2 regions of the Streptomyces incarnatus genome follow, and region 1 is predicted to be linked to the other one. Evidence: predicted binding sites of a transcription regulator. Region 1 holds the regulator's gene; the other holds the start of a gene.
The links. The regulator HspR, encoded in region 1, represses chaperone genes until heat shock. The targets are predictions, from matches to a motif close to TTGAGNNNNNNNNNCTCAA.
Positions count from the first base shown of each region.

Region 2: a site for HspR is predicted at 10,818-10,836, ahead of lon (endopeptidase La). Genes of this name have one in related genera too.

Region 1 covers NZ_CP011497.1:4,075,223-4,089,450, reverse strand. Annotated here, with positions in the region: gene ABB07_RS18290 ((Fe-S)-binding protein) at 1-177, opposite strand, end outside; gene ABB07_RS18285 (MraY family glycosyltransferase) at 351-1,394, shown strand; gene dnaK (molecular chaperone DnaK) at 1,489-3,336, shown strand; gene grpE (nucleotide exchange factor GrpE) at 3,336-3,998, shown strand; gene dnaJ (molecular chaperone DnaJ) at 4,035-5,204, shown strand; gene ABB07_RS18265 (heat shock protein transcriptional repressor HspR) at 5,210-5,674, shown strand; gene ABB07_RS18260 (hypothetical protein) at 5,806-6,252, shown strand; gene ABB07_RS41995 (hypothetical protein) at 6,313-6,798, opposite strand; gene ABB07_RS18250 (sugar ABC transporter substrate-binding protein) at 7,094-8,200, shown strand; gene ABB07_RS18245 (helix-turn-helix transcriptional regulator) at 8,562-9,608, shown strand; gene ABB07_RS18240 (helix-turn-helix transcriptional regulator) at 9,571-10,560, opposite strand; gene ABB07_RS18235 (helix-turn-helix transcriptional regulator) at 10,557-11,549, opposite strand; gene ABB07_RS18230 (helix-turn-helix domain-containing protein) at 11,575-12,546, opposite strand; gene ABB07_RS18225 (hypothetical protein) at 12,729-12,977, shown strand; gene ABB07_RS18220 (Rieske (2Fe-2S) protein) at 12,974-13,309, shown strand; gene ABB07_RS18215 (pyridoxamine 5'-phosphate oxidase family protein) at 13,468-13,860, opposite strand; gene clpB (ATP-dependent chaperone ClpB) at 13,979-14,228, shown strand, end outside.
Region 2 covers NZ_CP011497.1:2,923,234-2,937,461, forward strand. Annotated here, with positions in the region: gene ABB07_RS12860 (protein phosphatase 2C domain-containing protein) at 209-1,000, shown strand; gene ABB07_RS12865 (MarR family winged helix-turn-helix transcriptional regulator) at 1,068-1,559, opposite strand; gene ABB07_RS12870 (lysozyme) at 1,796-2,638, shown strand; gene ABB07_RS12875 (SpoIIE family protein phosphatase) at 2,888-5,254, shown strand; gene ABB07_RS12880 (hypothetical protein) at 5,256-5,798, opposite strand; gene ABB07_RS12885 (hypothetical protein) at 5,813-6,265, opposite strand; gene ABB07_RS12890 (hypothetical protein) at 6,437-7,033, opposite strand; gene ABB07_RS12895 (serine/threonine-protein kinase) at 7,253-8,203, opposite strand; gene lon (endopeptidase La) at 8,369-10,795, opposite strand; gene ABB07_RS12905 (rhomboid-like protein) at 10,934-11,809, opposite strand; gene ABB07_RS12910 (spermine/spermidine synthase domain-containing protein) at 12,006-12,683, shown strand; gene ABB07_RS12915 (response regulator transcription factor) at 12,809-13,549, shown strand; gene ABB07_RS12920 (HAMP domain-containing sensor histidine kinase) at 13,546-14,228, shown strand, end outside.

The DNA of each region.
Region 1 (14,228 bases):
CCCCAGGAACTCCTTCACCAGGGTGACGGTGCGCTGGTAGGGGTCGTTGGTCCGGGACCCGGCGGGCACCGACTGGCCCAGTCGCATGAAGTGGTAGATCTGGAGGAGGGCGCGGCCGAACAGTGCCACGCCGACCACGATCAGGACCAGCGACACGATGATCGCGGCGAGTTGCATTGGGGCTCCTGAGGCGGCCTCGAACTTACTAAGCGGTAACTTATGCAGTCCGTCTGAGACTACCCCCATCTTCCGTCGGGATGCAGCTGAGCGCGGGGTGATGCGCATCATCCCAGGGTCATCGGATCGTGTTATTCGTACCGAATTGATACTTTCGCCCCTACCTTAGAGCCGTGCTCTACGGGATCGCCGCCGCCACCGCCTCCCTGCTCCTCGCCGCGCTGCTCGCGGCGCTGCTCAGGGTGCCCGCGCTGCGGGCGGGCATCCTCGACCGGCGCCGGCAGCGGCGGCTGCCGCTGCTCGGCGGGCTCGCGGTGGTGTCCGTCACCTGCCTCGTCGCCTGGGTGGGGCAGCGCACCGGGGTCGCGCAGCTCGGGGAGGGGGTCGTGCAGCTGCTGTACGCCGCCGCCGCGATGGCCGCGCTGGGCCTGGTCGCGGACATCTGGCGGCTCCGCCCGCGCGTGCTCTTCGCCGGTACGGCCCTGGCGGCGGCCTGGGTGGTGCCGTACGACGAGACGGGCGTGCTGGGCGGCCTGCTCGCCCTCGGCTGGATCGTGCTCGCCACCTTCGCCTTCAAGGGGCTCGACCACGCGGACGGGCTGGCGGGCACCGTCGGGGTCGTCACCGCCTTCGGGGCCGGGGCCTGCGCCGCCGCCGAGATCATGGACGGGCTCGCCGTGCTGCTGAGCGTCCTCGCCGCCGCCCTCACCGGCTTCCTGATGCACAACTGGCACCCCGCGCGGATCGGGCTCGGCGCCTGCGGCTCGCTGTTCACCGGCTTCCTGCTGTCGTCGTCCGTGGTCTTCACGCGCGCGGGGTACGCCCTCGCGCCGAGCGCGGCGGTGGTGTTCTGCCTCGCCGCGGTCGCCCTCGCCGACGCCACCCTGGTGGTCCTCGCCCGGGGCCTGGCCCGCCGTCCGCTGTGGAAGCGCGGCCCCGACCATCTCGCGCACCGGCTGCGAGGGCTCGGGCTCACCCCCGCCGGGACGGTCGTCCTGCTCGGTGCGGGCTCCTTCTCCGCGGTGCTCGTCGGGGTGCTCGTGCACACCGGGTGGACGGGGGAGGGGGCGGCGCTGTGGGTGGGCGCAGGGGCGCTGCTCGCCGTTCTCGTACTCCTTCGCATCCGTGTCCGTATCCCCGCCCAGGCGCCCCGGAGAGGGCCATCGACGCAGGTCAGGGGGCAGGTGACCAGCCAGTTGCGTGTAAGGAACGGATAAGACTTGAGCCCCGTCGACTCAGGTCTGTTGACCCCACGCGAGCCGTCATGCACACTTGAGTCCGTTCCACTCAAGTCAGCTGGAGGAATCAACCATGGCACGTGCGGTCGGCATCGACCTGGGCACGACTAACTCCGTCGTCAGCGTTCTGGAGGGCGGCGAGCCCACCGTCATCACCAACGCCGAGGGCGCCAGGACCACGCCGTCCGTCGTCGCCTTCGCCAAGAACGGTGAGGTGCTCGTCGGCGAGGTCGCGAAGCGGCAGGCCGTCACCAACGTGGACCGGACCATCCGGTCCGTCAAGCGCCACATGGGCACCGACTGGAAGATCCAGCTCGACGGCAAGGACTTCAACCCGCAGCAGATCTCCGCGTTCATCCTGCAGAAGCTGAAGCGGGACGCCGAGGCCTACCTGGGTGAGAAGGTGACCGACGCGGTCATCACCGTCCCGGCGTACTTCAACGACTCCGAGCGCCAGGCGACCAAGGAGGCCGGTGAGATCGCCGGTCTGAACGTCCTGCGCATCGTCAACGAGCCGACCGCCGCCGCGCTGGCGTACGGCCTCGACAAGGACGACCAGACGATCCTCGTCTTCGACCTCGGTGGCGGCACCTTCGACGTGTCCCTGCTGGAGATCGGCGACGGCGTCGTCGAGGTGAAGGCCACCAACGGTGACAACCACCTCGGTGGTGACGACTGGGACCAGCGCGTCGTCGACTACCTGGTCAAGCAGTTCCAGTCCGGTCACGGCGTGGACCTGTCCAAGGACAAGATGGCCCTGCAGCGTCTGCGCGAGGCCGCCGAGAAGGCGAAGATCGAGCTGTCCTCCTCCACGGAGACCTCGATCAACCTGCCCTACATCACCGCGTCCGCCGAGGGCCCGCTGCACCTGGACGAGAAGCTCACCCGGGCCCAGTTCCAGCAGCTGACGGCCGACCTGCTGGAGCGCTGCAAGACGCCGTTCCACAACGTCATCAAGGACGCCGGCATCTCCATCAACGACATCGACCACGTCGTGCTCGTCGGTGGCTCCACCCGTATGCCCGCCGTCGCCGAGCTCGTCAAGGAGCTGACCGGCGGCAAGGAGGCCAACAAGGGTGTGAACCCGGACGAGGTCGTCGCCATCGGCGCCTCGCTCCAGGCCGGTGTCCTCAAGGGCGAGGTCAAGGACGTCCTGCTGCTCGACGTCACCCCGCTGTCCCTCGGCATCGAGACCAAGGGCGGCATCATGACCAAGCTGATCGAGCGCAACACGACGATCCCGACCAAGCGCTCGGAGATCTTCACCACGGCCGAGGACAACCAGCCGTCGGTGCAGATCCAGGTCTACCAGGGCGAGCGCGAGATCGCGGCGTACAACAAGAAGCTCGGCATGTTCGAGCTGACCGGTCTGCCGCCGGCGCCCCGCGGCGTCCCGCAGATCGAGGTCTCCTTCGACATCGACGCCAACGGCATCATGCACGTCACGGCGAAGGACCTCGGCACCGGAAAGGAGCAGAAGATGACCGTCACCGGCGGCTCCTCGCTCCCGAAGGAAGAGGTCGACCGCATGCGCGAGGAGGCCGAGCGCTACGCGGAGGAGGACCACAAGCGCCGCGAGGCCGCCGAGGCCCGCAACCAGGGCGAGCAGCTGGTCTACCAGACCGAGAAGTTCCTCAAGGACAACGAGGACAAGGTCCCCGGCGAGATCAAGACCGAGGTCGAGGCCGCGGTCGGCGAGCTGAAGGAAGCCCTCAAGGGCGAGGACACCGCCGAGATCCGCACCGCCACCGAGAAGGTCGCGGCCGTCTCGCAGAAGCTGGGCCAGGCCATGTACGCCGACGCCCAGGCCGCGCAGGCCGCAGGCGGTCCCGAGGGCGCCGCCCAGGGCGGCAAGGCCGCCGACGACGACGTCGTGGACGCCGAGATCGTGGACGACGAGCGCAAGGACGGTGCCGCGTAATGACGGAGGAGACCCCGGGCTTCGAGGAGAAGCCCGACGTCCCCTCCGGCGCGACCCCCGACGACGCCGAGCCGAAGGCCGCTCCCGAGGAGGGGGCGGCCCCGGCCGGGGACGGAAACGAGAACGTGGGTCTGGTGGCCCAGCTGGACCAGGTGCGCACCGCGCTGAACGAGCGCACGCTGGACCTCCAGCGCCTCCAGGCCGAGTACCAGAACTACCGCCGCCGGGTCGAGCGCGACCGGATCGCGGTCAAGGAGATCGCCGTCGCGAACCTCCTGACCGAGCTCCTGCCCGTGCTCGACGACATCGGCCGCGCGCGGGAACACGGCGAACTGGTCGGCGGCTTCAAGTCGGTGGCCGAGTCGCTGGAGACCGTCGCGGCCAAGATGGGCCTGCAGCAGTTCGGCAAGGAGGGTGAGCCCTTCGACCCGACCATCCACGAGGCCCTGATGCACAGCTACGCGCCGGACGTCACCGAGACGACCTGCGTGGCGATCCTGCAGCCCGGGTATCGCATCGGCGAGCGCACCATCCGCCCCGCGCGGGTGGCCGTCGCCGAGCCGCAGCCCGGCGCGCAGACGGTCAAGGCCGAGGGCGCCGAGGAGAAGTCCGAGGCGGCGAAGGCCGACGACAAGGAGAGCGGTGGCCCGGACGAGGGCTGACGTGAAGACCACTGAGGGGAAGGAGGGGCGTCGGGGATGAGCACCAAGGACTTCATCGAGAAGGACTACTACAAGGTCCTCGGCGTCCCCAAGGACGCCACCGAGGCCGAGATCAAGAAGGCGTACCGGAAGCTCGCCCGCGAGTTCCACCCGGACGCCAACAAGGGCAACGCCAAGGCCGAGGAGCGCTTCAAGGAGATCTCCGAGGCGAACGACATACTCGGCGACCCCAAGAAGCGCAAGGAGTACGACGAGGCCCGCGCCCTGTTCGGCAACGGCGGCTTCCGCCCCGGACCGGGCGCCGGCGGCTCCTTCAACTTCGACCTGGGCGACCTCTTCGGAGGCGGCACGACCACCCAGGGCGGAGGCTTCGGCGGCGGACTCGGTGACGTCTTCGGGGGCCTGTTCAACCGCGGCGGCGCGGGTACGACCCGTACCCAGCCCCGGCGCGGCCAGGACATCGACACCGAGGTCACGCTGAGCTTCACGGAGGCCATCGAGGGCGCCACGGTACCGCTGCGGATGTCCTCCCAGGCGCCCTGCAAGGCCTGCTCCGGCACCGGCGACAAGAACGGCACACCGCGCGTGTGCCCGACCTGCGTCGGCACCGGCCAGGTCGCGCGGGGCTCCGGCGGCGGCTTCTCGCTCACCGACCCCTGCCCCGACTGCAAGGGCCGCGGACTGATCGCCGAGCACCCCTGCATGGAGTGCAAGGGCAGCGGCCGCGCCAAGTCCTCGCGCACCATGCAGGTCCGCATCCCGGCCGGGGTGACCGACGGGCAGCGCATCCGGCTGCGCGGCAAGGGCGCGCCGGGCGAGCGGGGCGGCCCGGCGGGCGACCTCTATGTGGTCGTCCACGTCGGCGCGCACCCGGTGTTCGGGCGCAAGGGCGACAACCTCACGGTGACCGTCCCGGTGACCTTCGCCGAGGCCGCGCTCGGCGGCGAGGTGCGGGTCCCCACCCTGGGCGGCCCGGCCGTCACCCTGAAGCTGCCGCCCGGCACGCCCAACGGCCGCACCATGCGCGCCCGCGGCAAGGGCGCGGTCCGCAAGGACGGCACCCGAGGCGACCTGCTGGTCACCGTCGAGGTGCGTGTGCCCGAGGACCTGTCGGGGAAGGCTCGTGACGCGCTCGAGGCGTATCGCGAGGCGACCGCGGGCGAGGATCCGCGGGCGGAGCTGTTCGAGGCCGCGAAGGGAGACTGAGAGAGATGGACGGCCGTCGACGCAGTGACAATTTTCGCGGGCCGTATGAACTGACCGAGGAGACCCCGGTCTACGTCATCTCGGTGGCGGCCCAGCTCTCCGGACTCCACCCGCAGACGCTGCGCCAGTACGACCGCCTGGGGCTGGTCTCCCCGGACCGCACCGCCGGGCGGGGCCGCCGCTACTCGGCCCGTGACATCGAACTGCTGCGCACCGTCCAGCAGTTGTCGCAGGACGAGGGCATCAACCTGGCCGGCATCAAGCGCATCATCGAACTGGAGAACCAGGTCGCCGCCCTGCAGTCCCGCGTCGCGGAGCTGGAGGCGGCCCTGGACGGCGCGGCGGCCGCGATGCAGCAGCGCGAGGCCGCCGTCCACGCCTCCTACCGCCGCGACCTGGTCCCGTACCAGGAGGTCCAGCAGACCAGCGCGCTGGTGGTGTGGCGGCCCAAGGGGCGGCAGCAGGACTGAGGGGAACCTCACCCGAAGGGGCCGGTCGGAAGCAATCCCGACCGGCCCCTTCGCCGTACCACCGGCCCCGATCTCGAAGTCGCACCCGCCGCCGCTTGGCATTATCGTCTCGGTGACGATAATAAGAGATCATGATGACGGATGAGGAACTGGCCCAGCGGGCAGCGGAACTGGCCACGAGTTGGATCTCGGCCACCATCCCCTTGTCGCAGACCCAGGGGTGGCAACTGGTAGCCCTGCAGCACGCCGGCTCCGGACACCAGGAGATGCGGGTCTGGGAGGTGGTCGAGACCTGGGCGCGACAACTGGCCGCGGTGCTCGCGACGGCCGATGACTCCGACGAAGGCCGCGACCGTGTCGCCAGGGCGAGGAGCGAGGCAGAGTCCCGGATGCGTGACATGGTCCTGGCCGGCATCCGTGGTGCGGAACTCTTCAACAGTGAACGGGAGGAACCGCGCCGCGTCGACCCCCGCGCCCGACTGCGCGAATTCATCAGCCGGAATCGCGTGAGCCCTCCTCGTCCGTGGCCGGAATACGCCGGTCGGCGCTACCGGGGGAAGCCGCCCGGCTGCCGCTGACCGGGCCAATTCGCGGGCGGTCCCTCGACCCGGGTGAGATGACGCGGCGGGCGGCCGGCCTCAGTAGCTCGCGAGGGCGATGTCGGAGGCGCCCGACTCGGTGCCGTCCGCGTACACCACGGTGACCCGGTAGGAGACGGTGGTCGCGGGCGGCATGGCGCGGTCGTACCAGTGGACGTCGCTGGTGTGCTCCCAGGGCTCGGTGCCGGCCAGGTCGAAGGCGGCGGCCGCGGGGTTCCAGCGGTAGACGCGGAAGCCGGTGACCTGGCGGGGGTCCACGTCGCCGGAGAGGAACCAGGTGCGGACGCCGAAGTTGTCCCTCGGCAGCCCCGGGGCGGGCGCGCCGGTCCAGCTCTGGGCGATGACGGTGTCGCAGTCCGTCTTCTTCGGCGTGCCGGAGAAGGTGGTGTTCGCGTAGAACATCCGCTTGTACACCGGTGAGGTGCAGGTCACCGCGGCGGAGGCGGGCGTGGTGACCGCGGTCAGCAGGGCGCCGGCGGTGGCGAGTACGACGGCCGTGGCGGTCGCGCGGCTGGCTGGGTTCATTCGGTCCTCTGCTCGAGTCGGAGAAGCGGCGCACGGCCGCCGGCGATCACGACTCGCCGGGAACCTTGGTGGTTGTACCGGTCTTTGCCGATCCATGAACCGGCCTTGAATGGAGGGTCCGTAAAGAGAGTTTGGAGGTGATTCCGCCGCCCCTTCACAGAGTCAGCCGAGCGTGGTGTTGCGGACTCGTTAAGTAGTTCTCCTTGACGCCGGGTGTGGCGTCCGCGTTGGCTTTTCAGACACCTGGGTCGTATAGCAGCCCTACGTCCGGAACGCACCTGAAGTGAGCCCTCGAATGCGTCGTATCGCCATGTCCGTGGCCGCATCCACGATGACCCTCTCGCTCGCCGGCTGTGGCGTGCTGGGAGCGACGGGGAGCGGCGCGAGCGCGAGCCCGAGCAAGGGTGACGACATCACCGTGGGCCTGCTGCTGCCGGAGAAGGCGAACACCCGTTACGACCGGTTCGACTACCCCATCATCAAGAGCAAGGTGGCCGAACTGACGGGCAAGAAGGGCAAGGTCGAGTACGCCAACGCCGACGCGGACGCCTCCCGGCAGGCCTCGCAGATGCAGAAGATGATCGACGAGAAGGTCGACCTCATCATGATCGACGCGGTGGACTCGCACTCCATCGCCGACGAGGTGAAGAAGGCCAAGGACGCGGGCATCCCGGTCATCGCCTACGACCGTCTCGCCGAGGGCCCGATCGACGCCTACGTCTCCTTCGACAACGAGCTCGTCGGCGAGGTGCAGGGCCGCACCCTGCTGGAGGCCCTCGGTTCGGGCGCCGACACCTCCAGCAAGGTCGTCATGGTGAACGGCTCGCCCACCGACCCGAACGCCAAGCAGTTCAAGCAGGGCGCGCTCTCCGAGCTGACCGGCAAGGTGACGATCGCGGAGACGTACGACACCACGGACTGGAAGCCGGAGCTCGCCGAGACCGAGATGGCCAAGGCCATCGCCGCGATAGGCAAGAGCAACATCGCCGGTGTCTACGCGGCCAACGACGGCATGGCGGGCGGCGTCATCAAGGCCCTGAAGGCCGCCGGTGTCACCAGCCTGCCCCCGGTCACCGGCCAGGACGCCGAACTCGACGCGGTCCAGCGGATCGTGGCCGGCGAGCAGTACATGAGCGTCTACAAGGCCTACCCGGACGAGGCCCAGGCCGCGGCGCAGATGGCCGTCGCCAAGGTCCAGGGCAAGGACATCCAGTTCGACGCGCTCACCCAGGACAAGGTCGACAGCCCCACCATCAAGAGCATCCCGGCCAAGCTGATCCAGCCGGTCGCCCTGACCAAGGGCAACATCAAGTCCACGGTCGTCGCGGACGGCATCTACACCGTGGGCGACATCTGCACGGCCAAGTACAAGGCGGCGTGCCTGGCGATCGGCCTGAAGTAGGGCGCGTCCCCGCGCCCCTGAGGGCGGCACCCGAGGGGCGCGGGGCCCTTCCCGCCGGGGAGTCCACCGCGTCACCCCCGTGGACGCGGTGCGACCGCCCTGCGGCCTTCCCTGCGGGCGTCACCGTGTCCGGTGACCCGGTGATCCGGTGACACCCGGGGAAGCTGTGACCAACGATGCCGTGACGCGGTCCGCCCCACCACCATCAGCTTGTTGCAATGCGAAGGGCGGAGCCTGGTCGATACCCGGGCATAACGGCGTTTTACGGCGGCCCTGTTGTGGTGAGCCGTGTTGCGGACCCGGTCGCCGCCGCGCATAGTTGCGCTGCGGAAGGGGCAGCACACCGGGGGTGAAATGGGCGATGGCCGGGCGCGTGGCGGAGGAGCATCCACACGGCGCCGACCGACTGTGCGCGGCCGGCGACCGGGTCTATTCCCGGGCCGTACGCCGGGGGCGCGTGCCGCGCACTGACGCCGAGGCGGTGCCCTGTCTGCTGGAGCTGGCCCTGCTGCACCCCGACCCCGACGACATGGACTGGCTGGTGCCGACCTCCCCGCAGGAGGTCATGACCAGGCTGCTGCGCGGGGTCTACGACGAGGTCAGCGCGAGCCAGCGGCGGGTGGGCTCGGCGGTGGCCGCCTTCGAGTGGTACGCCGGACTCGGCCGCCGGCTCGGCGCGCCCGCCGCACCGGCCGAGGGCAGCGCGATCCGGGTGCTGGACGGGCTCTCCCGGATCCAGGCCGCGATGGACGAGGCGACCGAGGCGTGCACGACCGAGGTGCTCACCGTCCAGCCCGGCGGCATCCGCCGGGAGGCGGAGCTGACCGAGGGGCTGCACCGGGCGCTGGCCCTGCGCGGCCGGGGCGTGCGCATGCGCGACCTGTACACGCACGTGGCCCGCCACGGGCAGGGCCTGCTCAACTACCTGGAGCTGATGGGCGACACGGTGGAGGCGCGCACCCTGGACGAGGTGATCGACCGGCTCATCCTCTTCGACCGCACGGTGGCCTTCATCCCCGCCAACGCCGACCGCACGATGGCCCTGGAACTGCGCCACCCGGCCCTCGTGGAGTATCTGGGGACCGTCTTCGAACGCCTCTGGCGCCTGGCCATCCCGCTCACCGCCCCGCTGCCCGACACCGGCATCGAGGGCATCTCGCACCGCGAGCAGTCCATCGCCGCGCTGCTCGCCGAGGGCCACCAGGACGCCGTGATCGCCGAGCGGCTCGGCATCAGCGTGCGCACCTGCCGCGCCCATATCGCCCGGCTGTCGGAGACCCTGGGCGCGGCCAGCCGCACCCAGCTGGGCGTCCGGATCGCCCAGGTCGGCCTGGACGGCCACCGCGGGTCCGGGCTGCCGGCCGGCGCGCTCACGGCTCCTGATCAAGGATCCCCGAGCGTGCGATGAGATAGCCGAGCTGGGCGCGGCTGTCGCTGCCGAGGGCCGCGGCGAGCTTGGCGATGTGCAGCCGGGCGGTACGGACGTTCATGCCGAGCCGGTCGGCGATGACGGCGTCGGTGTGGCCCTCGACCAGGAGGGCGGCGATGGCGCGCTGGCGGGGCGTGACGCCGTTCACCGAGGGCGGCCGCACCGCCTCCGGGAACATCGGCGTGGCCAGCCGCCACAGCCGCTCGAAGGTCGTGACGAAGTACTTGATCAGTGCCGGGTGGCGGACCTCCAGGGCGAGGGTGCCGTCGTCGTCGGCGGGCAGGAAGGCGACCTTGCGGTCGATGACGATGAGCCGGTCCGGCACCTCGTCGAGGCTGCGGGCCTCGGTGTCGCCGCGCCGGAAGTGCTCCAACGGGCCGTACACCTCCGGCACATGGCGCAGGGTGTGCTGGTAGAGGGTGCGGATCCGGCCGCCGCGGTCCAGCAGCGCCTGATCGCGCCCGAAGGCGGTGTCGCGGGCCACCGCGCCGCGCCGGCCGGTGAGACCGGCGTGCGGCTGGATGGTCAGGGACTCCTCGGTGGCGTCGACCATCGCGTCCGTGATGGCCCGGTTGATCTGCTCGGTGCCGCTGAGCAGCCGCAGCATCGCCGGTTCGGTGCCCGTGCCGGGCGTCTGCGGCACGTCCATCCGCAGCAGCGGGCCGAACCGTTCCACCAGCCGGTCCTCGCGCCGCCGTTCCTCGGCGACCCGGGCCGCGGAGGCGCGCAGCAGCCGGTGCAGGGCCGCGGTGGGCGTGACCGGTTCGAGCAGGCCGATGTCGTCCAGGGCCGGGTGGAGCAGCCCGAAGTCGGTCAGACAGGGCACGTCGGCGGCGTCGTCGGCGGGTATCCGCCCCTCCCGCAGGGCTCGCCCGTACACCTCCTCCCCGGCGGCACACAGCTCCTCCACCCCGTGCTCCCGGTGCTTCACCGGTCCACCTCCCCCTGCTGGTCGAGGATGCCGGACCGCCCGATGAGATAGCCGAGCTGGGCGCGGCTGTCGCTGCCGAGGGCCGCGGCGAGCTTGGCGATGTGCAGCCGGGCGGTACGGACGTTCATGCCGAGCCGGTCGGCGATGGCGGCGTCGGTGTGGCCCTCGACCAGGAGTGCGGCGATGGCGCGCTGGCGGGGGGTGACACCGCTCGGGGCGGGGGGCTGGGCGGCCTCGGGGTGCATGGGGGTGGCGAGGCGCCAGAGGCGGTCGAACACGGTGGACAGGTACGTCACGACCGGTGGATGGCGTATCTCGGCCGCGAGGGTGCGGTCGGCGCTGGCGGGCATGAAGGCGATCGTGCGGTCGATGACGAGCAGGCGCTCGGGTGTCTCGTCGAGGGTCCGCACCTCGACGTCACCGTTCAGGAGCTCGTAGTGCGCGAGGACGGCGGGATCATGACGGCTGGTGTGCTGGTAGAGCGTGCGCATCCGGCAGCCGCGTGCCAGTATCGCCTGTTCCCGGGGCAGGGCCACGGCCAGCTGGTCCACCGGGCGTCTGCCGCCCGGCTGGACGGTGAGCACCTCGGTGGCGGCGCGGCTCAGCGCGTTGCCGATCGCCTCGTTGATCCGGTCGAGACCGCTGTGGATGCGTATCGTCGATGTCTCGCCGAAGGTGCCGGCGCGGTCGGCGCTCGCCCGCAGCAGCGGCTCGAAGGCCTGGGCGAGACGGGCCTCCCGCCGGCGTTCGTCGGCGATGCGCTGCGCGGAGGTGCGCAGCAGTTCCTGCAGGGCGACGGCCGCGGGGACGGGCTCGAACCGGTCCAGGTCCGCCACGGAGGGCTGAAGCAGCCCCAGGGCCGCAAGACAGGGGGCGGCCTCCGTCTCCGCACGGCTGAGGTGCCCTTCACGCAGGGCACGTGCGTACAGCTCCGCTCCCGCCGGACACAGCTGTTCCGCCCCGTGCTCCGGGTGCGGCGGCGCGGTCACCGGGATCCCCTGCGCCGTGCGCGGTTCACCGGTGCCCGTCCGGTTCCGGCCGCGTGTACTCCTTGTCCAGGAGTCCCGACTGGGCGATGAGATAGCCGAGCTGCGCCCGGCTGCCGCTGCCCAGGGCCGTCGCGAGTTTGGCGATGTGCGCCCGGCACGTGCGGACGTTCATGCCCAGGCGCCGGGCGATGGCCTCGTCGACGTGCCCCTCGACCAGCAGCTTGGCGATGGAGTGCTGGATCTCGGTGATGCCGTCGGGGGCGGTCTCGTAGGGGGCGCCGGCGCTCAGCGGGACCGCGCGGGCCCACATGAACTCGAAGACCTTGACCAGATAGCGGACGAGGCCAGGATGCCGGAGTTCGAGGGCGATCTCCCCGTCGTCGCGCGTCGGGATGAAGGCCACGGTCTCGTCGCAGATGATCAGCCGCTCGACGAGTTCGTCGATGGTGCGGTACTCCACCTTGCCGTCGGTGAACTGGGCCACGTAGGCCAGCGTCTCCGGGCTGTAGCGGGCCGGGTGCTGGTAGAGGGTGCGGATGCGGCAGCCGCGTTCGATCAGCGGCCGGTCGCGCTCCAGGGCCTTGTTGAGGGTGTGTTCGAGCCGCCGGCGGCTCGGCTGCACGGTCAGCATCTCGGTCTGGCACTGGGACGTGGCCAGATCCAGGGCCGCGTTGATCCGGTCCAGGCCCTCCAGCACGGTGATCGAGTGCGTGGTCGCCGTGGGCTGGGCACTGATGCTCATGAACGGCTCGAAAGCGTCGGCGAGTTCGATCGACTGGCGCCTGCGCTGGCTGATCTCCTGCTCGATGGGGTTGAGCCGCTGGGCCAGGGCAATGGATGGGGGGACCGGACGCAGCCAGTTCGGGTCGTCGGGGTCGGGATGAAGGAGGGCGAACTCCATCAAGCAGGGTGCCGGCTCCACATCCGCACGGGCTAGGCGTCCCGTCCGGAGAGCGTTCCCGTAAAGGCGGCGCCCGTCCTCGCACAGGTCGGTCAGCCCGTGGGGATGTGTCCGCTTAGTCTCATTTATCGCCAAATCTCCACCCCCCAGGGTCCTGAACGTGCAGGAACATGATGCATCGATTGTGTGGCCATGACGTGCCGGAATGGGCCATCGTCGTATTCGGACGGGGGAGAGGTGACCTTCAAATGAGGACGAAGCCGACTATGCATAAGAGAATGCTTCGCTCGGCGCTTGTCGCCGCCTTCTCCGCCGTGCTGGCCTTCGGAGTGATGACCGGTCATGCGGGGGCGAGGAGTGATGCCGCGCAGGACAGCAGCTGGCTGGTGAAGGCCGCGCCCGGCGACAGCAGTTGGCTGGTGAAGGCCGCGCCCGGTGACAGCAGTTGGGTGATCACGGCGCCGGCCGCTCAGGGCGACAGCTCGTGGGTCGCCCCGACGGACAGCAGCTGGGCCGTGCGGTCATGACCACTCCACCCGACGACCGCTCCTTCCGCCGCGAAATGGCCACGGCCTACCGCTCCGGCTGGCACTTCATCGACCTGGTCACCGCCATCCCCCACAGCGGCGACTCGTTGATGGTGACCGTGTTCGGTGAGCCGGTGGTCGTGACGCGGGACGAGGACGAGGACGTGCGGGCGTACCGGTGTCTGCGCAAGCCGCGTGGCGCGCCGCAGCCGGTGCGGTGTGCCATCCGGTACGGAATGATCTTTGTGAACCTCGACCAGCGCGACCACCGGCTCGCCGAGCCGACGGACCAGGACCTGAGGACCATCTCAGCCACCCCCCGCAGTGCCTGACGCGATTCCCCCGTCGTAAAAGATCGCTCAGGTGCTTCCCCCCGCAGCGGCGTCACCGTGACCTGAACACGGTGACGCCGCTGCAGTTTTCTGGGGATTTTCCATGGCATTTCCTGGTATGGGTTGCCTGTCAGGGTGGCTGAAAGTTTTCGGTCGGCTCAGTCGTTCCCCAAGGTCCGCTCCACGGCGATCTCGATCACCACGCGCGCGGGATTCGGCCGCGGAGTCCGCTCGTAGCGCTCGGCGTAGCGCCGTACCGCCTCCGCCACGCGCTCCGGTTCCGTCCGCACCCGTGCCCGCCCCTCCAGCGTGGCCCAGCGCCGGCCGTCCACCTGGCACACCGCGACCCGGGCGCCCTCGGGTCCGGCCGCGCGCACATGTCCCGCCTTCGCGCTGGTCCCGCTGGTGATCACCCTGGCCAGCCCGGCCTCCGCGTCGTAGGTCACCCCCACCGGCACCACGTGCGGGCTGCCGTCGGGGCGGAGTGTCGTCAGGGTGCACAGGTGCCGTTCTCGCCAGAACGCCAGGTACTGCTCGGAGTCGATCGCCATGCCCGCAACCTAGTCCCCGCAAGACCTCCACCGTCCTCCTTGAGCGGAATAGACTCAACTTTGTGTACGCTGGTTAAGTCAGCAGCGAAGAGAGTGGCCGAGGAGGAGAACGGACAAGGTGGACGCCGAGCTGACCAACAGGAGCCGGGACGCGATCAAGGCGGCCGGCAACCGGGCCGTGACCGAGGGGCACCCGGACCTCACCCCTGCTCACCTGCTGCTGGCACTGCTCCAGGGGCAGGACAACGAGAACGTCACCGACCTGCTCGCGGCCGTCGAGGCCGACCAGGCCGCCGTACGCGCCGGCGCGGAGAAGCTGCTGGCCGCGCTGCCCAGCGTGACCGGCTCCACGGTCGCGCCGCCGCAGC
Region 2 (14,228 bases), 1.2 Mb from region 1:
GCGGGCAAGTTCCTGTGACGCGTGTGACGCCGCTTCGCGGCATGCCGGTTGGACGCGCGGGGCGGGCTTTGGCAGTATTCGCCACCACGCCTTCCCGGAGCGGATCATTCCCTCCCAAACCAGGCGCCTGACCTGCGAGGTCGTGCCAATTCGGCGACGGTTGCCAGCCTTTGGCGGATCCTGTGAAGGCCTCGTGCAGACTGGCTGGATGCGAACTGATCTCGTTTCGGAACCCGGTGCCGCGAACCGACCCAACGAGGACTTCGCCGCTGTCGGACTACCCGCCTCCGGACAGGGAGGTTGTGTGATCGTCCTGGACGGGGTGACTCCGCCGCGAGGTGGGACGGGGTGTCTGCATTCCGTCCCCTGGTTCACCGCGCGGCTCGGCGGCACGCTGACCGAACTGACCGTTTCGCGCGGAGATCTGACGCTGGCGGAGATTCTCTCGCGGGCGATCGGCCGGACCGCAGAGGCCCACGCGCAAACCTGTGACCTTTCTCACCCGCGCACCCCGCAGGCGACCGTGGCCCTGGCCCGCTGGTCCGCGGACACCGTCGAGTACCTGGTGCTGTCCGACTCCGCGCTGCTGCTGCAGGGCGCCGACGGGACGGTCACCCCGGTCCTGGACGACCGGCTGGCCCGCCTCCCGCGCTCCGCGCTCGCCACCGACGCCCTGGTGGACGCCACCCTGCGCAACAAGGAGGGCGGTTTCTTCACGGCCGCCGCCGATCCCTCGGTGGCCGCCCGCGCGGTCGCCGGCACGGTGCCCCGGCGCGAGGTCCGCGCCCTGGCCGCGCTGACGGACGGCGCGACCCGCTGGACGGAGAAGTTCCACGAGGGCGACTGGCAGGCCCTGTTCGCGACGGTCGCGAAGCAGGGTGGTGCTCGGTCCCTGGTGGACCGGGTGCGGGAGCTGGAGGCGGCGGACCGCGAGGAGCGGGCGTTCCTGGGGCGGAGCAAGACGCACGACGACGCGACGGTGGTCTACGCCGAGCTGTGAGCGGCCACCGGCCCCGGCTCCGGCCCCGGCTCCGCGCGGCCGACGCCGGCGCCACCGCTCCGGGCGCCTACTTCTCCATGACGCCATTCAACTGGTGCAGCAGGCGCGCGAGTTCGGCGACCTCGCGGCGGTCCCAGTGGGCGAGCTGCCGGACGTAACGGGCGCGGCGGGCCTCGCGGACCTTGCCGACCCGGCCGCGCCCCTCGTCGGTGAGGGTGACGAGCCAGGCGCGGCCGTCGGCGGGATCGGGTTCGCGGGCGATCAGGCCCAGCTCCTCCAGCGCGCGCAGCTGGCGGGACATGGTGGCCTTGCCGACGCCGATGTAGCCGGCGAGCTCCGTGGCCCGCTGGCCGCCGCACTCGTCCAGGCGGATGAGCAGGCCGTACGCGGAGGACTCCAGGTCGGGATGGACCTCGCGGGCCATCTCGCCCTGGTTGGCCCGGGCCCGCCTCAGCAGCACGGTCAACTCCCGTTCCAGCGCCAGGAACTCCTGGTCTGCACCAGTGGGCGTCATCTGGTGGGCGCCGCGATGCGCGTCGCCGTTTCCGTCCTCGTGCACGTCAGCACCCCTGCTCGGTTTCGCGGTCCTGAAAGTTTCTGTCAAACGTCGTCATTGCCGCAGCTCTGTCAGTATTTCGCAGGGCTAGACCAACGGCGGCGTCCGGACCCCCTTCCCACGCCGTATCTACGTGCGTAGCTTCTTTACCAGGCAATCACTGGCATGCCCACGCCAGTGCGGCATCCGGTACACGGTCACAGCCACGTTCCCCCCACCCCACTCCCCGGAGGCACGTCATGCCCGTGCACAGACCCGGCTCCGACCGCTTTGACCGCTCCTTCGGCCCGCGCCCCCTCGCCGTCCTGGTCACGGCCCTGCTCGCGGCGCTCTCCCTCACCCTCCCGCTCACCTCCGCCCACGCCGCGACCACGCCCAGCCGCGGCTCCGCCCACATGGGCATGGGCGTCCTCGCGCACGACGGCCACGCCGGCACCCCCACCTCCGGTGACGTCACCCAGACCGAGGGCGTGGACGTCGCCGGCTACCAGGGCAACGTCGCCTGGTCGACCCTGTGGAACAGCGGGGTGCGCTGGGCGTACACGAAGGCGACGGAAGGCACGTACTACACGAACCCGTACTTCGCCCAGCAGTACAACGGCTCCTACAACGTCGGCATGATCCGCGGCGCCTACCACTTCGCCACCCCGGACACCACCAGTGGCGCCACCCAGGCGAGCTACTTCGTCGGCCACGGCGGCGGCTGGTCCCGGGACGGCAAGACCCTGCCCGGCGCGCTCGACATCGAGTGGAACCCGTACGGCGCCGCCTGCTACGGCAAGACCGCGAGCCAGATGGTCGGCTGGATCGCCGACTTCCTGACCACCTACAAGTCGCTGACCGGCCGGGACGCCGTCATCTACACGGCGACCAGCTGGTGGACCCAGTGCACCGGCAACTACGGCGGCTTCGCCGCGAACAACCCGCTGTGGATCGCCCGCTACGCCTCGGACCCGGGGACCCTGCCGGCCGGCTGGTCGTACTACACGATGTGGCAGTACACGTCGTCCGGCCCGACCGTCGGCGACCACGACAAGTTCAACGGGGCACTGGACCGGGTGCAGGCCCTCGCCAACGGTTAGGCCAACACCCTCCCGGCCGGGGGTCCGGGGGTCGCCCCCGGGCGGACACAGCAACGGAGCCTTGGACCGGGTGCAGGCCCTGGCCAACGGTTAGTGTCCGCCGGAAGGCGGGACGTCGTCCGCACGGCGGGAGGTCGCCGGTCGGTCGCGGCCGGTCGGGACTTCCCGCCCACCCTGCGTTGGTGCTCAAAGCCGCCCGGGATCATGCTGGTCAGGAGAGCCTGCCGAGCAAGGGCGAGATGAGCGGCGATGGAGCGACAGTCGACGTACACGGCCACGGCCACCATCGATGAGCAGGGCATCCTCACCGGTTGGAGCGACGGCGCACAGCGGCTGCTCGGCTACGACTCACCGGCCGTCGTCGGGCGGCCCGCCACCGCACTCCTCGCCACCGACGGCTCGGCGGCCCGGCGCATCGTCGCCGGCCGGGACCGCTGGAACGGCACCGTGCCGCTGCGGCACCGCGACGGCCGGCTGCTGGAGCTGGGCGTGCTCGCGCACCGCCGGACCTCGGACACCGGCGTCACCGACTGGCTCGTGGTGAGCGCGGTGACGGCCCGTGCGCAGCCGCCCCGGGGCGAGCCGCTGGAGGAGTGGACGTTCCTGCAGTCCCCGTTCCCGCTGGCCATCTTCGACGCCGATCTGCGGCTGGTGCGGGCCAACCGCCGCATGGAGCACGCCCTCGCCCTCCCCGAGGCCGCGATGCGCGGGCTGCGGCTGCCGCACATCGTGCCGAGCGCCGCGAGCGAGGAGGCCGACCGGTCGATGCGGCTCGCGCTGGAGACCGGCCGGCCGCAGGAGGCCCGGGCCCGGCTCGGCACGGAACTGGGCCGTGGTCTCGTCCTCACCCCGCTCAAGGACGCCGACGGCCGGGTGCGCGCGGTCTGCCTGTCCACACAGGCACCCGCGCAGGACTCCGCGGCCCGGCAGCGCCCGCCGGCCGAGAGCGGCGCGCAGGTCGGCATGGCCGCCGACCAGGCCCGCGCCGCGCAGGAGCTCGGCGAGGTCACCGTCCCCCGGCTCGCCGACGTCATCGCGGTCGACCTGCTCGACGCCCCCCGCGAGGCGGGCCGGGAACCCGCCCCGCGGACCAGCCCGGTCGTCCTGCGCCGCGCCGCGCTGCGCGCCGTACCCGACGATGTCGGACCGGCCTACGGCAGCGGCGTCGGCGAGGCGGTCGTCTGCCCGCCGGACTCACCTCCGGCCCGGTGTCTGACGACGGGCCCGCCCCTGCTGTACGACACCACGGAGCCGCCCGTCGCCGAGTGGGCGGCGGTGGACCCGGGCGCGGCCTGGCTGCGCGCGTCCGGGGCGCGCTCGCTGCTGGCGGTGCCGCTGCTCGCCCAGGGCAGCGCGCTCGGGGTGGCGCTGTTCGGCCGGCGCCCCGGCCGGGAGCCGTTCGGCCCCGAGGACCTGCGGCTGGCCCAGGAGTTCACCGCCAAGGCGGCCGACGGCATCCGGCAGGCCCGCGCCTACGGCCGGACCCGCACCACCACCATGGCCCTCCAGCAGAGCCTGCTCCCGCACACGCTGCCCGACCAGGCGGCCCTGGAGATCGCCACCCGCTATCTGCCCGCCGCGACCCGGGCCGGGGTGGGCGGCGACTGGTTCGACGTGATCCCGCTGTCCGGGGCGCGGGTGGCGCTCGTCGTGGGCGATGTGGTGGGGCACGGGATCCGCGCCTCGGCCACCATGGGCCGGCTGCGCACCGCCGTGCGCACCCTGGCCGACGTCGACCTGCCCGCCGACGAACTCCTCACCCACCTCGACGACCTGGTGCTGCGGCTCGCCGCCGACGAGGGCAGCACGGACCCGACCGCCGAGACCGCCGGCGGCATCGGCACCACCTGTCTGTACGCGGTATACGACCCGGTGTCCCGCCGGTGCACCCTGGCCCGGGCCGGCCATCCGCCGCCCGCCGTGGTCACGCCGGACGGTGCCGTGCGCTTCCTGGACGTGCCCGCGGGCCCGCCGCTCGGGCTCGGCGGGCTGCCGTTCGAGGCCACCGAGACCGAGCTGCCCGAGGGCAGCCTGCTCGCCCTGTACACCGACGGGCTGTTCGAGGCCCGCGAGCACGACATCGACGAGGCGCTGGACAAGATGTTCGCGGCGCTCGTCCGGCCCGCCCGGTCGCTGGACGCGGTCTGCGACCACGTGCTCACCGAGCTGCTGACCCATCGGCCCGACGACGACATCGCCCTGCTCGTCGCCCGCACCCGGGTCCTGCACGAGGACCGGGTCGCCGCCTGGCAGCTGGAGAGCGACCCGGAGGACGTCGCCCGCGCCCGCCACCTCGCCTGCGGCCAGCTGGCCGCCTGGGGCCTGGGCGCGGCCGCCTTCCCCACCGAGCTGATGGTCAGCGAGCTGGTCACCAACGCCATCCGCTACGGCCGCCCGCCCATCCGGCTCCGGCTGATCCACCAGGACTCGACGCTGATCTGCGAGGTGTACGACTCCAGCGGCACCACCCCGCACATGCGGCGCGCCCGCATCTTCGACGAGGGCGGCCGGGGCCTGCTGCTCGTCGCCCAGCTCGCCGAGCGCTGGGGCACCCGGCACGACCGGGTCGGCAAGACGGTGTGGGCGGAGCAGTCGCTCGCCACGGCCGCCGGCTGACTCAGCCGTTGCCACCGTTGCCCCCGCGGCCGCCGTTGCCGCTGGTCTCGCAGCCGACGCCGAGGCAGATCCCGCCGTTGCCGCCCCGCCCGCCGGCGCCGCCGTCGCCGCCGCCCACCGCGTCGCCGCCGTTCCCGCCGGCGCCGCCGTTGACGCTGCCCGAGCAGACGCCGACGCAGATGCCGCCGTTGCCGCCCTTGCCGCCGTTACGACCCGGCGCGCCGGTGGTGCCGTCGCCGCCGTTGGCGCTGCCGTTGCACAGCCCGGCGCAGATGCCGCCGTTTCCGCCCTTGGTGCCGTTGACGGTGCCGTTGCAGTTGCCCGCGCAGATCGAGTCGCCGATGCGGACGCTGCCGTTGCCCACGTGGATGGCGTGGATGGCGCCGCCGACCGGGTGGACGCTGCCGACACCGGCGGAGCCGCTGCCCGCTCCGCCGCCGGCGGGGCCGGTGTCGGCCATCGCGGCCGGGGCCATCGCGCCCCCGGTGATCACCACGGTCGAGACCGCGAGGCCGATACCGAATTTCCAGGAATTCCTGCGCATGGGATTTCCGTTTCTCACGTGGCGTCGCCGAGAAGGCCGAGCCAGTCGCCGTCCAGAACCTGGCGCTCCCATTTCTCGACCTCCTTCTCCTGGATCTTGTACTTCTTGGCCACGTCGGCCTTCGTCGCCCGGCCGGTCAGCACGGTCAGCGCGATCCGGGCGCGGTCCGTCAGGGAGAGTTCCGACTTCGGCTTGTCGGGCAGGTCGTGGAGCGAGAGGCAGCCCGGCTTTCCGGGCTTGCCCGGCTGACCCGGTTGTCCGGGCGCGCCGCCCTTGCCGCCTTCGCCCCCCTTACCGCCTTCGCCGCCTTCTCCGCAGTGGCCGGCCTGGTGGGCCAGGGCCGTGTAGCCGGTGGGAGCGGCCGGGGCCGTGTGGGTGGCTGCCTGGGCGCCGCACGCGGCGATGGTGACGAGAGTCACGGAGGCCGCCGCGAGGACGAGGGGCCGCCGGGAGTGCCTGGTGAACATCGGGGTTTCCGTTTCGGATCAAGTGATGTGCGGGTCAGTGCTGTGCGGGTCAAGTGATGTGAGGTGAGAGGTCCGGGGAGGGGGTGGAGGCCTGGGCGGCCTCCACCCCGTGGGGGTCAGCAGGGGGCCGACCCCGTCGACGGTCACAGGAGACGGTCGGACAGGAGACGGTCAGAAGAGGCTGGAGCCACCGGCCCCGCCGGACCCGCCGGCGCCGCCGAAGAGGCCACCGAAGCCGCCCTTGCCGCCCTTGCCGCCGTTACCGCCCTGGAAGATGCTGTTGCCGCCCTTCCCGCCGTTGCCGCCCTTGCCGCCGACGAGGACGCCGTCGCCCCCGCCACCGCCGCTGCCGGCGTTCCCGCCGGAGAGGATGCCGAAGCCGCCGTTGCCGCCGTCGCCGCCCTTGCCGCCGACGACGCCTTCGCCGCCGCCACCGCCGCCACCGCCGCCGCCACCGGCCAGCACGCCGTCGCCGCCGTTGCCGCCCTTGCCGCCGTCGCCGCCGGTGCCGAGGACGCTGCCGCCACCGGATCCACCGGCGCCACCGCCGCCGCCGACCAGGCCGCCACCGCCGTCCCCACCGGCACCACCGGCGCCGCCGCCGTGCACGAAGGCCACGGTCGAGGTCGGCATCGGGGCCGCCATCGCGCCGGAGACGGGCAGCAGGACGCCACCGGTGACCAGTGCGGCGGAGGCGGCCAGGGTCGCGAAACGGAGGCCTCGGCGCTTCGGGCGGGCGTCGGCGTGGGTGTGAACGTTACGAGTCATGAGCTTTCTCCATTGCTGTGAGGATTTCCCGAGCGATTACCCGGAGGATTTACCGGAGGGGATTTCCGGAAGGATTTCCGCCCCTCGGACCGCCTCATTTCCTTTTCGGTGAGGCCGTGCTTCAAGTAAGCCCGAACGGGAAATCGGGGTCACGTTCCGAGGACTCGGGACTTGACGCACCCACAGGCGTCGGGTAAAAGTCGCGTAAGCGGTACGGGATCAGGTGAGGAACGGCCGGGCCCAGGCCGGCGGATCCGGTGGCGGGACCCGGTCCACCAGGGTCGGCGTACGACGGCGGGCACCACGGTCGGCGACGGCGGCCCGCAGCGCCGCGACGAACTCCAGGCAGGTGCCGTGACGGTCGTCCGGGGCCTTCGCCAGGGCCTTGGCCAGCACCTCGTCGGCGGCGGCCGGGACACCGGGCCGCGCCGAGCTGAGCGCGGGCGGCGGGTCGTACTGGTGGGCCCACAGCAGTTCGAGGTGGTCCTCCCGCCGGAAGGGCGGGGCACCCGCGAGCATCTCGTGCACCACACAGGCCAGGCTGTACAGGTCGGCACGGCCGTCCACCGGGCGCCCGGCGATCCGCTCGGGTGCCACGTAGTCCAGGGTGCCGACGAACTCGCCCGCGGTGGTGAACCCGGTGAGCGACAGCGACTTCTTCGCCAGCCCGAAGTCGGTGAGGTAGACGTGCTCGGGGTGGTCGCTGTCGACGCCCTTGGCGACCAGGACGTTGCCGGGTTTGACGTCCCGGTGCACCAGCTCGCGCGCGTGCGCCGCGTCCAGGGCGGAGGCCAGCTGGGCCGCGATGCGCAGCGCGACCGGCACCGGGAGCGGGCCCTCCCGGTCGATCAGGGCGCGCAGGTCCTGCCCGGCGACGTAGCACATGGCGATGTAGAGGAGCCCCTCGTACTCGCCGGCCTCGAAGACGGGGACGATGTTGGGATGGTCGATGGCGGCGGCCACCCGGGACTCCTGGGCGAAACGGCGGCGGAAGGCGTCGTTCCTGGTGTACTCGGGGGCGAGCAGCTTGAGGGCGACCGTCCGGCCGAGGCGCAGGTCCCTGGCGCGGTAGACGACCGCCATGCCACCACGACCGAGTTCGCGCTCCACCTTGTAGCCCGCGATCTCGGCCCCGATCAGACCGGAGGGGGTCCTGGGGGGCCAACTCACGCCTGAATTCTATCGAGTGATCCCTTTGTGGGCACTTGGCGGGGAATTCCCGTACGGGCATGCCGCGGGCCTCCGTACGGGCGGACGGCGCCTTCGTACGGGCGCATGGCGAAGGCCCGGGCCTCCCTCACGGGACCCGGGCCTTCACTCATCCGGTTGCGTCCGTCACGCCGCGACCGGGACCTCCGGCGTCGCGCCGCTCGTCGCGGGCGCGAGCGCCAGTTCCAGGACCTGGCGGACGTCGGTCACGGTGTGGACGTCCAGCTTGTCCAGCACCTCGGCCGGGACGTCGTCCAGGTCGGGCTCGTTGCGCTTGGGGATGATCACGGTGGTGACCCCGGCGCGCTGGGCGGCGAGCAGCTTCTGCTTGACGCCGCCGATGGGCAGCACCCGGCCGGTCAGCGAGACCTCGCCGGTCATGGCGACGTCCGTGCGGACCAGGCGGCCGGAGAGGAGGGAGGCGAGCGCGGTGGTCATGGTGATGCCGGCGCTCGGGCCGTCCTTGGGGACCGCGCCCGCCGGGAAGTGGATGTGCACCCCGCGGTCCTTCAAGTCGGCCACCGGAAGCTCCAGTTCGGCGCCGTGGCTGCGCAGGAAGCTCAGCGCGATCTGCGCCGACTCCTTCATCACGTCACCCAGCTGACCGGTCAGGGTCAGGCCCGCCGCGCCCGTCTCCGGGTCGGCCAGGGAGGCCTCGACGAAGAGCACGTCGCCGCCCGCGCCGGTGACCGCGAGACCGGTCGCCACGCCGGGCACGGACGTACGGCGCTCGGCCGGGTCCTGGGCGGACTCGGGCACGTGGTGCGGGCGCCCGATCAGATCGCGCAGGTCCTCCGCGCGGACGGTGAACGGCAGCTCCCGCTCGCCGAGTTCGTGCTGCGCCGCGACCTTGCGGAGCAGCCGTGCGATCGACCGCTCCAGGGTGCGCACGCCCGCCTCGCGGGTGTACTCACCGGCCAGCTTGCGCAGGGCGCTCTCGTCCAGCGCGACCTCGTCCGCGCCCAGTCCGGCCCGCTCCAGCTGACGCGGGAGCAGGTGGTCGCGGGCGATGACGACCTTCTCGTCCTCGGTGTAGCCGTCCAGGCGGACGATCTCCATCCGGTCGGCGAGCGCCTCCGGGATGGCCTCCAGGACGTTGGCGGTGGCCAGGAACACCACGTCCGACAGGTCGAGTTCGACCTCCAGGTAGTGGTCACGGAAGGTGTGGTTCTGCGCCGGGTCGAGGACCTCGAGCAGGGCCGCGGCCGGGTCGCCGCGGAAGTCGGAGCCCACCTTGTCGATCTCGTCGAGCAGGACCACGGGGTTCATCGACCCGGCCTCCTTGACGGCCCGCACGATCCGGCCGGGCAGCGCACCGACGTAGGTACGGCGGTGGCCGCGGATCTCGGCCTCGTCGCGGACGCCGCCGAGAGCGACGCGGACGAACGTGCGGCCCATGGCGTGCGCGACGGACTCGCCGAGCGAGGTCTTGCCGACGCCGGGCGGGCCGACGAGGGCCAGTACGGCACCGCCGCGCCGGCCGCCGATGACACCCAGTCCGCGCTCGCTGCGCCGCTTGCGGACGGCCAGGTACTCGGTGATGCGCTCCTTCACGTCCTCCAGGCCGGCGTGCTCGGCGTCGAGGATCGCCTTGGCGCCCTGGATGTCGTACGCGTCCTCGGTCCGCTCGTTCCAGGGCATCTCCAGGACCGTGTCGAGCCAGGTGCGGATCCAGGAGCCCTCGGGGGACTGGTCGCTGGACCGCTCCAGCTTGTCGACCTCCTTGAGCGCGGCCTCGCGGACCTTCTCCGGCAGGTCGGCGGCCTCGACGCGGGCCCGGTAGTCGTCGGACTCCTCGGCCGAATCCTTGGAGCCGCCGTTCAGCTCGCGCAGTTCCTTGCGGACGGCCTCCAGCTGGCGGCGCAGCAGGAACTCGCGCTGCTGCTTGTCGACGCCCTCCTGGACGTCCTTGGCGATGGTCTCGGCCACCTCCTGCTCGGCGAGGTGGTCGCGGAGCGTCTGCGTGGCGAGCTTCAGCCGGGCCACCGGGTCGGCGGTCTCCAGCAGTTCGACCTTCTGTTCCGTGGTGAGGAATGGCGAGTAGCCGGAGTTGTCGGCGAGCGCGGAGACGTCGTCGATGGCCTGGACGCGGTCCACGACCTGCCAGGCGCCGCGCTTCTTCAGCCAGGTGGTGGCGAGCGCCTTGTACTCCTTGACGAGTTCGGCGACGTGGCCTGGCAGCGGGTCCGGGACGCTCTCGTCGATGCGGGCGCCCTCGACCCACAGGGCCGCGCCGGGACCGGTGGTGCCGGCGCCGATGCGCACGCGGCTGCGGCCGCGGATCAGGGCCCCCGGGTCACCGTCGGCCAGCCGGCCGACCTGCTCGACCGTGCCCAGCACACCGGTCTTCGCGTACGTGCCGTCGATGCGTGGCACCAGGAGCACCCTGGGCTTTCCGGGTTCCGAGCGGGCGGCGGCCTGCGCGGCCTCCACCGCGGCCCGTACCTCGGCGTCGCTCAGGTCCAGCGGAACCACCATGCCGGGCAGCACGACCTCGTCGTCGAGCGGCAGCACGGGCAGGGTGAGCGTGAACGCCGGTGACTCAGTAGCCATGATCTCCCCTTCGGCAGTCAAGTTGAGCTATGCCGACTCAACCGTTGGGGAGCTTGCTGGTGTTCCCGGGGTTTGTTCGCTCTGAGCGATCAGGTTCGCCCAAGGGGGTGCTGTGGAAGGTGCGTTCGCGGGTGTGGCTCAGCTGTGGCCGGTCGCGCGGCGGAGCCGCACATCGTTACAGCCCCTCTGGGGCGCTTCCTGCCACCGGCGTACAAAAGGCCAGCTCGCCACCCCTATCGTCAGCGCGATCAGGTGGCCCCAGTTGGTCATCGGGTCCTCGAAGGCCATCAGGTCGCTCAGGAGTTCGCCGGCCGTCAGGGTGAGAAGGGGCCAGCGGAGCCAGGGGCTGAGGAGGCCGCAGAGGGCGCCGATGCTGGCGGCCACGCCGAAGCTGATGCCGTAGTCGAGGCGGTGCAGCGAGGTGGGCGGGAGGTGGCCGGCCAGGACGGCCAGGCCCACGGGGATCTCGGTGGCGAGCGTGGCCAGGACGTGCCCGGCGAGGAAGACGCAGGCCGCGCGTCCCCCGCCTATGCGCCGCTCCAGCGCGGTGAGCACCAGCACGAACGCCAGCGCGTACGGCGAGAGCACACCGCCCGCGATCCACAGCGCGCTGGCCAGCAGCACCACCGCGGGCGTGCGCACCAGATGGGCCACGTCCGTGCTGGAGGCCTGGTAGAGGGCGTTCACCAGGGCGGGGTCGGCCAGGGCGGCGAACACCGAGGTGACGGCCAGGACGGCCGTGTAGGCGAAGGCGAACGGGGTGCCGAGCGGTGTGGGCAGCAGGCGCCACAGCCGCGGCAGCGGAAGCAGGGGTGGCAGCGGGTGCGGTGCGGCCGGGCGCGGGGCGGCGACGGCCGGTCCGGGAGCGGGGGGCGCGGCATGCCGCTGACGGGGCATGCCGTCCAGCAGGTCCGCGATCGCGGGGACCTGGACGGCGGCGGTGCCGTCCGGGAGGGGCGTGCCCGCAAGGGGCGGGGACGCGGCCGTCACAGGGCCCGTCGCGGTCCGTTCCACGCTGTGGCGCTCCTTCCGTTCCGGCCCACACTTCGGGTTCCGGGGGCCGCTGTCTATGACCGACGCCACGCGAGAGCCGATTCACAGCAACCTCCTACGTTGCGGAGGCGTCCACGTCTCCCACCGCAAGGGTGCACATCAGTGCGACATGCCTAATTCCCGTGCAGGTCAAGGTGTGTTCAAGGAGGATGGGAGCATGACTGCCGCGTATGACTCCCCCGTGGTCCTGGACCGGCGCGACGGCCCGTACGGCGAGGTGGTGCTGCGCCGGCACGGAGCGCTGTTGCAGATCATCGCCAACGGCTGCTTCCTGATGGACACCTCCGACGGACGCTCGGAGCGGCTGCTGGTCGACGCCGCGCGCCGGGCGCTGGACGGGCGACCGGAGCCGAAGGTGCTGATCGGCGGGCTGGGAGTGGGATTCTCACTCGCACATGCCGCGGCGGACCCGGGGTGGGGGCGGATCACCGTCGTCGAGCGGGAGCCCGCCGTCATCGACTGGCACCGGGACGGGCCGCTGGCCCAGGTCTCCGCCGGAGCGCTCGGCGATCCGCGCACCGAGATCGTGCGGGGCGACCTCGTGGCGTTCGTCAATGAGACTTCCGACACGTTCGACGCGCTCTGCCTGGACATCGACAACGGCCCCGGCTGGACCGTCACGGAGGACAACGACACCCTGTACTCACCGGCCGGACTCGCCGCCTGCGCAAGGGTGTTGAATCCCGGCGGGGTGCTCGCGGTGTGGTCCGCCCAGCCGTCTCCGGAATTTGAAGGTACCTTGCGGAATGCCGGGTTCCAACAGGTGCGTACCGAAGAGGTGCCGGTTGCCCGGGGCGTTCCGGACGCGGTACACCTCGCCGTCCGACCTGGATAGCGGCGGCACGGTGGATCCCCGTAATGTGCTGCCCTGACGCGGATCATTCAACGGATCAACCAAGCGTCACTCGCAGACATGGGATCACCCCACTGGTTCCGGAAAGCAACAAGCAGGGGCGGGCGATGGAGCAGACACACACCTCCCAGAGCGGCGCGGCGACGACCACCCCGGGCGCACAGCGCCGGGTGCTGGTCGTCGAGGACGACCCCACGATCGTCGACGCCATCGCGGCCCGGCTGCGCGCCGAGGGATTTCTCGTACAGACCGCGTCGGACGGCCCGGCCGCCGTCGACACGGCCGAGGCCTGGCAGCCCGACCTGCTGATCCTCGACATCATGCTGCCGGGCTTCGACGGCCTGGAGGTCTGCCGGCGGGTGCAGGCGCAGCGCCCGGTGCCGGTGCTGATGCTGACCGCGCGCGACGACGAGACCGACATGCTGGTCGGTCTCGGGGTCGGCGCGGACGACTACATGACCAAGCCGTTCTCCATGCGGGAGCTCGCCGCGCGCGTGCACGTGCTGCTGCGCCGGGTCGAGCGGGCGGCGCTGGCCGCGGCCACCCCGCGCTCCGGCATCCTGCGGCTCGGCGAGCTGGAGATCGACCACGCCCAGCGCCGGGTGCGGGTGAAGTCCGAGGACGTCCACCTCACGCCCACCGAGTTCGACCTGCTGGTGTGCCTGGCGAACACCCCGCGCGCGGTGCTCTCCCGGGAGCAGCTGCTGGCCGAGGTATGGGACTGGGCGGACGCCTCCGGCACCCGTACGGTCGACAGCCACATCAAGGCGCTGCGCCGGAAGATCGGCGCCGAGCGGATCCGTACCGTGCACGGCGTCGGGTACGCGCTGGAGACGCCCACCCCATGAGCGACGGCGGGCGGCAGGCCGCGCGGAGGAGCCCCGGGGACGATCCCTGGGGCGGCGTACGCCCGTTCTCGATCAAGACCAAGCTGGGCGCGCTCGTCGTCATCTCGGTGCTGATCACCACCGGTCTGTCGATGATCGCGGTGCACACCAAGACCGAGCTGCGCTTCATCACGGTCTTCTCCATGATCGCCACCCTGCTCATCACGCAGTTCGTGGCGCACTCCCTCACCATGCCGCTGGACGAGATGAACGCGGTGGCGCGGTCGATCTCCGAGGGCGACTACACCCGCCGGGTGAGCGAGGGCCGCCGGGACGAGCTGGGCGACCTGGCCCGGACGATCAACGTCATGGCGGACGAGCTGGAGGCCCAGGACAGCCAGCGCAAGGAGCTGGTCGCGAACGTCTCGCACGAGCTGCGCACCCCGATCGCGGGCCTGCGCGCGGTGCTGGAGAACATCGTCGACGGGGTCACCGAGGCCGACCCGGAGACCATGCGGACGGCCCTGAAGCAGACCGAGCGGCTCGGCCGGCTGGTGGAGACCCTGCTGGACCTGTCCCGGCTCGACAACGGCGTCGTACCGCTGAAGATGCGGCGCTTCGAGGTGTGGCCGTACCTGTCGGGCGTGCTGAAGGAGGCCAACATGGTGGCCTCGGTGCGCGCGGGCATGGCCTCCGGCTC